2 regions of the Stappia quadratibracata genome follow, and region 1 is predicted to be linked to the other one. Evidence: predicted binding sites of a transcription regulator. Region 1 holds the regulator's gene; the other holds the start of a gene.
The links. Region 1 encodes LexA, which represses DNA repair genes until DNA is damaged. Its sites were predicted from a motif close to TGTTCNNNNTGTGTTCNG; they were not measured.
Positions count from the first base shown of each region.

Region 1 (4,868 bases):
GCGAGCCCGCGCAGGATGGCACGAAACGCAAGGGGCGGGGACAAGGTTCGCAGCTGCCTGTGCCGAAAGCCTTGCGCAGGGGCGCGGGCTCGCCTTCGCCGCGCTCGCCTTCACCTTCGGCATCGCTGTCTATTTCCGCCTGCCGTCCGAGCCGTTGGTCCCCGTTCTGGCGCTTGCCGCCATTCTTGCCTGGGCCGGCTGGTTTTTCGCGGCGCGCCGCGGCGTGCGGGGCCTTGTGTTACTGGCTCTGGCGCTGGTGCTGTCGGGACTTTTCGCCGGGGCATTGCGCACCGCACTTGTTGCCGCCCCGGTGATCGATCGGGCGCGGAGCGTGACACTGACCGGCTTTGCGGAGGAGGTCGAGCGCACCGACCGCGGCACGCGGTTGCTGCTGCGCGTTGCGGGGATAGAGCGGCTGCCAGCGTCAGCAATGCCTTATCGGGTCCGCGTGTCGCTGCGCGGCGACCCCGAAGGCGAGAGGATCTCTGTCGGCGAGGCTGTACGGCTGCGCGCGAGGCTGATGCCGCCGTCGGCTGCCGTGATGCCCCGCGGCTACGACTTCGCCTTTCGTGCCTTCTTCGACGGCATCGGCGCCACCGGTTTTGCCTTCGGCGCGCCGAGCCGCATTGATCTCGGTCCCGCACCGCTGTCGCTACGGCTGAAAGCCGGGATCGCCAGTCTGCGTCAGGCGATTGCCGCGCGGATCATCGCCGCGCTCGGCGAGACGACGGCCGCCGCGCTTGCCATTGCGCTGATCACCGGCGACCGCTCTCTGATCCCAGAGCAGGTGACGGAGGCGCTGAGGACCGCCGGCCTTGCGCATATCCTGGCGATTTCCGGCCTGCATATGGCGCTGTTCGCCGGCTCGGTGTTCTTCGTCGTGCGGGCGCTTCTGGCGCTGTTCCCGCATCTGGTGCATGAGCGGCGGATCGATGCCTGGGCCGCCGTTGCGGCGATGTCGGCCGCCGTCTTCTATCTCGGCATTTCCGGTGCCTCCATCGCAACGCAGCGCGCCTTCCTGATGATCGTTCTGGTGTTTTCGGGGCGCATCTTCTCGCGGCGGGCCCTGACGCTGCGCAATGTCGCGATTGCCGTCCTGCTGATCCTTGCGATGCTGCCGGAGGCGTTGCTCGATCCCGGTTTCCAGATGTCCTTCGCCGCCGTGATCGCCCTGATCGCCGCCTATGAGGAAATAACCCGGCGGCGCGCCGCGCGCGAGCGCCAGGGGCCGATGGCGCCGCCGGGTCGTGGGGGGCTGCTGCAGGCCGCGACATCGGGCGCTGCGGGCTGGTTCTGGGGGCTTCTCCTGACCTCGCTGATCGCGGGCCTGGCGACGGGGGCCATCGGCGCCTATCACTTCCACCGAATCTCGCCGCTCGGTACGCTCGGCAACCTGCTGGCAATGCCGGTGGTGACACTCGTGGTCATGCCGTTCGCGGTGCTGGCGCTGGCCCTGCTGCCCTTCGGGCTGGAGGCCTTGCCGCTCGCGGCGATGGGCGCTGGCATCGATCTCGTGGTGGCGATGGCGACCTGGGTCAGCAACCTGACGCCGGAGGACGGGGTGATCGGCGCGCCCTCGCTTGGCGGCACGCTACTGGTGGTGGCGGCAGGGCTTGTCGCCTGCCTTGCGCCGCGGGGATATCGCCCAGTCGCCCTGCTGCCGCTTGCCGCCTCCGTCCTGCTTTATGCCCTGCATCGGCAGCCGGACATGCTGATCTCGGCCACCGGCACGACCATTGCCGTGCGCGATGCGGCCGGGGCCTTGCGCGTTTCATCGCGCCCGAGCGGGTTCCTGCCGGAGGTCTGGTTGCGGGCGGAAGGCATCAGTGTGCAGCACCACGGGAACCGGCGGATCGCGGCCGGCGACCTTCGCTGCGACAAGCTGGCCTGTCTAGTGCGCGCGCATGGTCCGCCGGGGGCGGGTGCCCGGCACGGTGCCTCCGCAAATGCACCGCCGGGACCGGTGGCAGGACCGGGGCCGGGGCCCTTTGCAGCGGGGCAAGGCCCGCCTGCGCTGCTGGTCTCGCTGGTGCGCGACAGCGCCGCCTTCGAAGAGGATTGCCGCAAGGCCGACATCATCGTCTCGGCGCTGATTGCCCCGCCCGATTGCCGGGCAAGGCAGGTGTTCGACGGGGCGCGGCTTGCCCGCGACGGCGCCGTTGCGCTCTATTTCAGTGCGCCGGCCGCCTCGGCCGCATCTCGATCAGCGCTCGCGCAAGCGTCATCGGCTTGGCAGTCGCCATCAGGCACAGGCGATGCTCTCGCTGTTGCCGTGGTCCCCAGCTACGGGCGTCGCCGACCCTGGACGCCGAAATGACCCGCCTGCCAGGAGCCCCGTCCGGCGCGCGGCCTCAATAGCGACGGAACAGCGAGACGAGCTTGCCCTGGATGCGCACGCGTCCCGGACCGAAGATGCGGGTTTCGTAGGCCGGGTTTGCGGCCTCCAGCGCAACGGACGCGCCCTTCTTGCGCAGGCGCTTCAACGTCGCTTCCTCGTCGTCGATCAGGGCGACGACGATGTCGCCGCTGTCGGCGCTGTCGGAACGGCGGATCACCACGGTGTCGCCGTCGAGAATGCCGGCCTCGATCATGGAATCGCCGCGCACTTCCAGCGCGTAGTGCTCGCCGTTGCCGAGCAGGTCGGCCGGCATGGCGATGGTGTGGCTGTGGGACTGGATCGCCTCGATCGGTACGCCGGCGGCAATGCGGCCCATGACCGGGATCTCGACGCTGTCATTGGCCGCGGGCGGTGGGGCTGGGGCTGTTTCCACCGGCGGCGTCTTGCCGAGAGATCCTTCGATGACGGAGGGCGAGAAGCCCTGGCCGCGCTGCGAGGCAAGGCCGAGCGCAACCGATTCCGGCAGCTTGACGATCTCCAGCGCCCGGGCGCGGTTCGGCAGGCGGCGAATGAACCCGCGCTCTTCCAGCGCGGTGATCAGCCGGTGGATGCCGGACTTGGACCGCAGATCGAGCGCGTCCTTCATCTCGTCGAACGAGGGAGGAACACCGGTTTCCTTCAGCCGTTCGTGGATGAACAGGAGCAATTCGTGCTGCTTGCGCGTCAACATGCGCTTGGGTCCCCCGCTCTGGCACGCAAGGCCTGGCCGATATCGGCCGGCTGCTGCCGATCGCTGCCTGCGACTCAGGCTATGTACAAATCATGAACATAGTCTAACCGTTCCTGCCTTGTTCCACAATGCCCATAGGGAACGAAACGGGAAGCGGTAGGGCGCGGGGTCGGCTCAGCCCTGCGGCAGGCGCAGGACCGGCACCGGCGTGCCGGCGGGCAGGGGGGGCGCATGGGGCGGGCGCACCACCAGCGCATCGGCGCGGGTGAGCGTTGCCAGCATGGAGGAGTCCTGCCGCTCGAACGGGGCGACACGCTCCGTGCCGTCGTCCTGGCGCAGGATGCGCGCCCGCAGATAGTCCTCGCGCTGGTCATTGCCGCCGATATCGGCGGTCAGCGGCAGCAGTTCGGCATCGCGCCGGCGCGGCGGGCGGCCGAGCAGGGCGTCGATCAGCGGACGCAGGAAGAGAACGCCGCAGACGAGGCTTGAGACCGGATTGCCCGGCAGGCCGAGCACGCGCATGCCCTCGATGCGGCCGGCCATCAGCGGCTTGCCCGGCCGCATGGCGATGCGCCAGAAGCCGAGTTCCATGCCTGAGGCGGCAAGCACTTCCTGCACCAGATCGTGGTCGCCGACGGAGGCCCCGCCAAGCGTGACGAGGATGTCGGCTCCGACGGCTCGCGCCTCGGCGATCTTCTCCGCGATATGCTCGCGCCGGTCGGAGGCGATGCCGAGCTGCAGCGGCTCGCCGCCGCAATCCTCGACCAGGGCGGCAATGCCCGCATGGTTGGAGGCGATGATCTGGTCGGGCCCCGGCTGCTCCCCCGGTTCGACCAGTTCGTCGCCCGTCGCCAGGATCGCCACCTTCGGTCGGCGGCGCAGCTCAAGCACGGGATGGTTCATGGCGGCCGCCAGCGCAAGGCGGCGATAGTCGAGCCGCGTACCGGCGCTCAGCAGCGTTTCGCCAACCTTGAAATCAAGCCCGGCGGGGCGCACGAAACGGCCGAGCGGTGCGCTTTCCAGCGCGGTGACGCGCTCGCCGTCGCGCTCGGCGTTTTCCTGGATCAGGATCGTGTCGCTGCCTTCGGGAAGCGGTGCGCCGGTGAAGATGCGCACGGTCTCGCCCGCTCCGATGGTGCCGGAGAAGGCGCGGCCCGCGGGGGCTTCGCCGATCAGCTTGAGCACGGCCGGAACGGTGGCGATATCGGCCGCGCGCACGGCATAGCCGTCCATGGCGGAGGCGGCGAAGGGCGGCTGGGTGCGGGTCGCGGCAAGGTCGGCAGCCAGCACGCGGCCATTGGCCAGTGCGAGCGGCACGGTCTCGGAGCCGAGCGGCTCGACGTCGCCGAGAAGTCGCGACAGGGCTTCGTCGACCGAGATCAGCGCCATGTCAGCAGTGCCTCATGTCAGTTGGCCTTGTGTCAGGCGGGGTTCGTTTCGCTCGCCGCGGTCCAGTCGCCGGACTTGCCGCCGGACTTGGCAAGGACGCGGATGCCGCCGATGGTCATGCCGCGGTCGACGGCCTTGGCCATGTCGTAGATCGTCAGGCAGGTGACCGAGCAGGCGGTCAGCGCCTCCATCTCGACGCCGGTCTGGCCCGAAACGCGGGCCATCGCGGTGACGCGCAGGCCCGGGAGCGCCTCGTCCGGCACGATGTCGACGGCGACCTTGGACAGCAGCAGGGGATGGCAGAGCGGCACCAGCTCGTGGGTGCGCTTGGCGGCCATGATGCCGGCGATGCGGGCGGTGGCGATGACGTCGCCCTTCTTGGCCGAACCGGACAGGATCAGCGCCAGCGTT
Region 1 is NZ_JACMIA010000001.1:2,468,215-2,473,082, reverse strand. It holds gene H7H34_RS10860 (ComEC/Rec2 family competence protein) at 1-2,317, shown strand, start outside; gene lexA (transcriptional repressor LexA) at 2,352-3,068, opposite strand; gene H7H34_RS10850 (molybdopterin molybdotransferase MoeA) at 3,243-4,457, opposite strand; gene moaC (cyclic pyranopterin monophosphate synthase MoaC) at 4,490-4,868, opposite strand, start outside.

Region 2 (4,868 bases), 980 kb from region 1:
TCAGGCAGCCCGCCGTCGTCCCGTGATGACCGGTGCCGAACGCTAGCGCCGCCTCGATCTCGATGGAAATGCCGGCGAGCGGGCGCTTTGCGCGGTCATGCGAGCCATGGATGAAGAAACGGCCCGCCTGTACCGGCGACAGGCCTTCCAGGCTCTTTTCCACCCAGTTGATGTCTTCCAGTTCCACCGCCTCGACAGGCGCGGCAAACGCGTCCGCACCCAGCCGGTCCTTGACGAGTTCGGCCGCCTCCGTCTCGCTCATGTCGAACAGCAGGATCTCGGCGGTCCATTCCCGCCCATCCGCCGACGCTTCGAAAACGGTCACCGGATTGCCGTCGTCCTCGAAGTCGCGCGACAGCAGCTCATAGATGCGCTTCGCCTCGATCTCGGGGGCGGTGATACGGACGCGGATGGTGGACATGATCTCTCCGGAGACAGGAAACAGCGCCCGCCCTATAGCGCCCGAAAGCAGGGGGCATCAATCGCATTCGCGCTGGATGGGGAAACGCGCGCCGTTCAGTGCCGTTCGACGAAGCTGTCGAGCACCTTCTTGCGCCCTGCCTTATCGAATTGCACCGTCAGCTTGTTGCCTTCGATGCCGACGACCTCGCCATAGCCGAACTTGAGGTGGAACACCCGCTCGCCCATGTCGAAGGCCGACGGCGTGTCGGATACCGACTTGGCGACCAGCTCGCCCTCGATCATCCGCGGCCCGCCCGATTGCCCGCCTGACTGCCGGCCGCCGCCCGATCCCATCCGCCCGCCAAAGCCGCCGCTACTGGTGCTGCCCTGCGCTTGCGAACGCTGCGCCCGCTGCCAGCCCGGCGTCGAATAATTCGCCTTGAAGGGATCGCGCGTGTCGAAGCGGCTGGCGCCGTAGCCCCCGCCGCCATAGCCGCCGTAATTGCTGGACTGCTCGACCACGTCGACGTGATCGGCCGGCAGCTCGTCGAGAAAGCGCGAGGGGATGGAGCTCTGCCACATGCCGTGGATGCGCCGGTTGGAGGCGAACCAGATCTTCGCCCGCCGCCGCGCCCGGGTGATGCCCACATAGGCAAGCCGCCGCTCTTCCTCCAGCCCCGCGCGGCCGCTCTCGTCGAGCGCGCGCTGATGCGGGAAGAGGCCCTCCTCCCAGCCGGGGAGGAACACCGTGTCGAACTCAAGGCCCTTGGCCGAATGCAGCGTCATGATCGACACCGCGTCGTTGTTGCCGTCCGCGTCCCGGTCCATGACCAGCGCGACGTGCTCCAGGAAGCCGGCGAGCGATTCGAACTCGTCCATCGAGCGGACGAGTTCCTTCAGGTTGTCGAGCCGGCCCGGCGCCTCCGCCGAACGGTCGTTGCGCCACATCTCGGTATAGCCGCTCTCGTCGAGAATGATCTCGGCCAGCTCCGTATGCGACATGGCCGGCACCAGGTCGCGCCAGCGGTCGAAATCGGCCAGCAGCATGCGCAGCGTCGTGCGCGCCTTGGGCTTCAGTTCCTCGGTCTGGCACAGGTCGGAGGCCGCCTGCATGAGCGGGATACGGTTCGCCCGCGCGTAGGCATGAACCAGCTTCAGGCTGGCCTCGCCGAGGCCGCGCTTGGGCGTGTTGACGATCCGCTCGAAGGCGAGGTCGTCGGCCGGCTGCACCACGCAGCGGAAATAGGCCATCGCATCGCGGATCTCCATGCGCTCATAGAAGCGCGGGCCGCCGACCACCCGGTAGTTGACGCCGAGCGTGACGAACCGGTCCTCGAACTCGCGCATCTGGAAGGACGCGCGCACCAGGATCGCCATGCTCTCGAGGCTGTGCCCCTTGGACTGCAGCGCCTCGATCTCGTCGCCGATGGCGCGGGCCTCTTCCTCGGAGTCCCAGGCGGCGGCAACGCTGACGCGCACTTCCTCGCCTTCCGGGTCCACGACGTCGGTGAACAGCGTCTTGCCCAGGCGCCCCTCGTTATGGGCGATCAGGTGCGAGGCGGCGGCGAGGATATGGCTCGTCGAGCGGTAGTTGCGCTCCAGCCGGATCACCTTGGCGCCGGGAAAGTCGTGGTCGAAGCGCAGAATGTTGTCGACCTCGGCGCCGCGCCAGCCGTAGATCGACTGGTCGTCGTCGCCGACGCAGCAAATGTTGCGGTTGCCCTGCGCCAGCAGCCGCAGGAACAGATACTGCGCGATGTTGGTGTCCTGATACTCGTCCACCAGCATGAAGCGGAAGCGGTTCTGGTACTCGGCCAGCACGTCCGGATTGTTGCGGAACAGCGTGATCACATGCAGCAGCAGGTCGCCGAAATCGGCGGCATTGAGGATCGACAGCCGCTCCTGGTACTGCTCGTAGAGCGCCCGGCCCTTGCCGTTGCCGAAGGAGCGCGCCTCGCCCTCCGGCACCTGGTCGGGCGTCAGGCCGCGGTTCTTCCATCCGTCCAACTGGCTGGCGAAGGCGCGCGCCGTCCAGCGCTTGTCGTCCAGCCCCTCGGCCTGGATGATCTGCTTGATCAGGCGGATCTGGTCGTCCGTATCGAGGATCGAGAAACCGGACTGCAGGCCGATCAGTTCGGCGTGTCGGCGCAGGATCTTGACGCAGATCGAGTGGAACGTGCCGAGCCACGGCATGCCTTCCGCGCTCTCGCCGATCAGACGCTCGATCCGCTCCTTCATCTCGCGGGCGGCCTTGTTGGTGAAGGTCACCGCCAGGATCTGGCTCGGGAAGGCCCGGCGCGTTGCCAGGATATGGCCGATACGCGTCGTCAGGACGCGGGTCTTGCCGGTGCCGGCACCCGCCAGCACCAGGACCGGACCGTCCAGCGTCTCGACCGCCTCGCGCTGCTCCGGGTTGAGGCCATCGAGATAGGAGCCGGGTTCGGGCGGACGCGGCCCCAGCGCCGCGCGGGCACGCGCGGCAATGCCGCTGCCGCCGCTCGCCCGCTCCAGGTCGCTGCCCCGCGCCTCATGCTCCGCCCGCCCCTTTTCCGGGTCCTGGTGGAACTGTCGGGTATCGGCGGGATGATTGGCCATGCGGGAGAGTGTCTCGACGGGTCTGGGTCACGGATCTGAAACCGCGCGGGCCGTGGCCCTTGCGATTCTGTTCTCTCTTTGGACCATATATAGCAGCTTGTCCCGTCAAATGGAGGGGCGCAATCGCTCGCGCCCCTCCCTCTTGGCTTTTGACGCCTTTGTTATTCAGAAAAACGCTCAGGCCGCGACGAGCGACACCAGTGCCGGGGCCGCCTGTTCGAAGCGCAGCGTGTAGCGCCCGGCGCCGGCAGCAGAGACGGCCGCCGCAAGCACCTGCCCGTCGGCAAGCTGCAGCATGACGGCCTGCCCGAGCTCCAGCCGGGCCGATGCGGAAACGGCGGCTTCATGCACGTCCGCCTCCTCGACCCGCGCCCGGTAGCGGCGCCCCATGGCGGTGACGATGACGGCCTCGCGCATTTGCGCCTGCACCTGCGCACGCCGCGCGGCGAGATCGACCGAGATATCCGCCAGGAACGTCTCCACCTCGCCCGCGAGTTGCTGTGTCACTTCCGCAAGGCTCGAGGAGACCGCGCTGACATTTCCGGCGAAATGGGCGGTACGCTCGATCGCGGAGGTCACCGAGGTGACGTTGTCCGCCACCGTGTCGGTGCCGTCCGAGGCGGCAATCACCGAGTTGGCGATCTCCTGCGTCGCCGCGCGCTGCTGCTCCACCGCACCGGCGATGGTTGTGGTCAGCTCGCGGATATTCGTCATGACGCTGGCGATCTCCCCGATGGAGCCCACCGCGCCTCGGGTCGAGGCCTGGATGCCCGTCACCTGTGCGGCGATATCCTCCGTCGCCTTGGCGGTCTGGCCGGCAAGGCTCTTCACTTCGCTGGCAACGACCGCAAAGCCCTTGCCCGCCTCGCCGGCGCGCGCGGCCTCGATCGTGGCATTCAGCGCCAGCAGATTGGTCTGCTCGGCGATGTCCCGGATCAGGTTGACCACCGAGCCGATCTGCTCGGCCGCCTGCGACAGGGAGGCGACTTCGGCATTGGTCAGCTGGGCGCGCTCGGCGGCCGAAGCCATCAGGCCGCTCGCCTTGGCCGTCTGATCGGCAATCTCGCTGATCGAGGCGGAAAGCTCCTCAGCGGCCGCGGCGACCACCTGGATATTGCCGGACGCCGTCTGCGTGGCGTGGCTTGCGGCTGATGCGTCGGTCGCGGCGCTGCTTGCCCCTTCCTCCAGCGTCTCGGCCGAGGAGCGCATGTCGCCGGCCTTGGCCCCTGCCGTCGACAGGGTCGACGAGACGCTGCCGCGGAAGCCGGCGATCATCGTCTCGATGGCCGACTGCCGGTCGCGCTCGCGCAGGCGCTCCTGCTGCAGGTTCCGCTCCAGCTCGATGCGCTCGATGGCGTTCTCGCGGAAGATCTCCACCGCCCCGGCCATGGCGCCGATCTCGTCGCGGCGGCCGACGCTGGTCACCTCGACGCTGGTGTCGTTGGCCGCAAGCCGGCGCATGACACCGACCAGTTGCGCCAGCGGCGGCGCGATGGAGCGGTAGACGCCAACGAAGATCACCGCCATCACGACGACCAGCGCGACCATCAGCCCAAGCTCCCAGAGGAAAGCCCGCTGGTTTTGGGCCGCGGCCTCTGTGGCAGCGGTCAGGATCTGGCGGGAGATCTCGTCTTCGACCTGCTTCAGTTGGTCGATGCGCGCCGTACTGACCGCGAACCACTGCGGACCGCTGACGGCGGCGACATCCCCGCCGAACGGCGCCGACACGGCAACCTGTCTCAGAGCGTCGATTTCCTTCACGGCCGCACCGGACAGAGCTGCGTCGTAGGCGGAGAGCATCTGCGGCGTGGCATAGCGGCGGAAGCTCTCGAGCGAGACCTCCTGCATGGCGCCGAGGCGGATGAAGTTCC
Region 2 is NZ_JACMIA010000001.1:3,445,766-3,450,633, forward strand. It holds gene H7H34_RS15465 (50S ribosomal protein L11 methyltransferase) at 1-421, opposite strand, end outside; gene H7H34_RS15470 (ATP-dependent helicase) at 517-2,997, opposite strand; gene H7H34_RS15475 (methyl-accepting chemotaxis protein) at 3,175-4,868, opposite strand, start outside.
Region 2: a site for LexA is predicted at 3,066-3,083, ahead of H7H34_RS15470 (ATP-dependent helicase). Genes of this name have one in related genera too.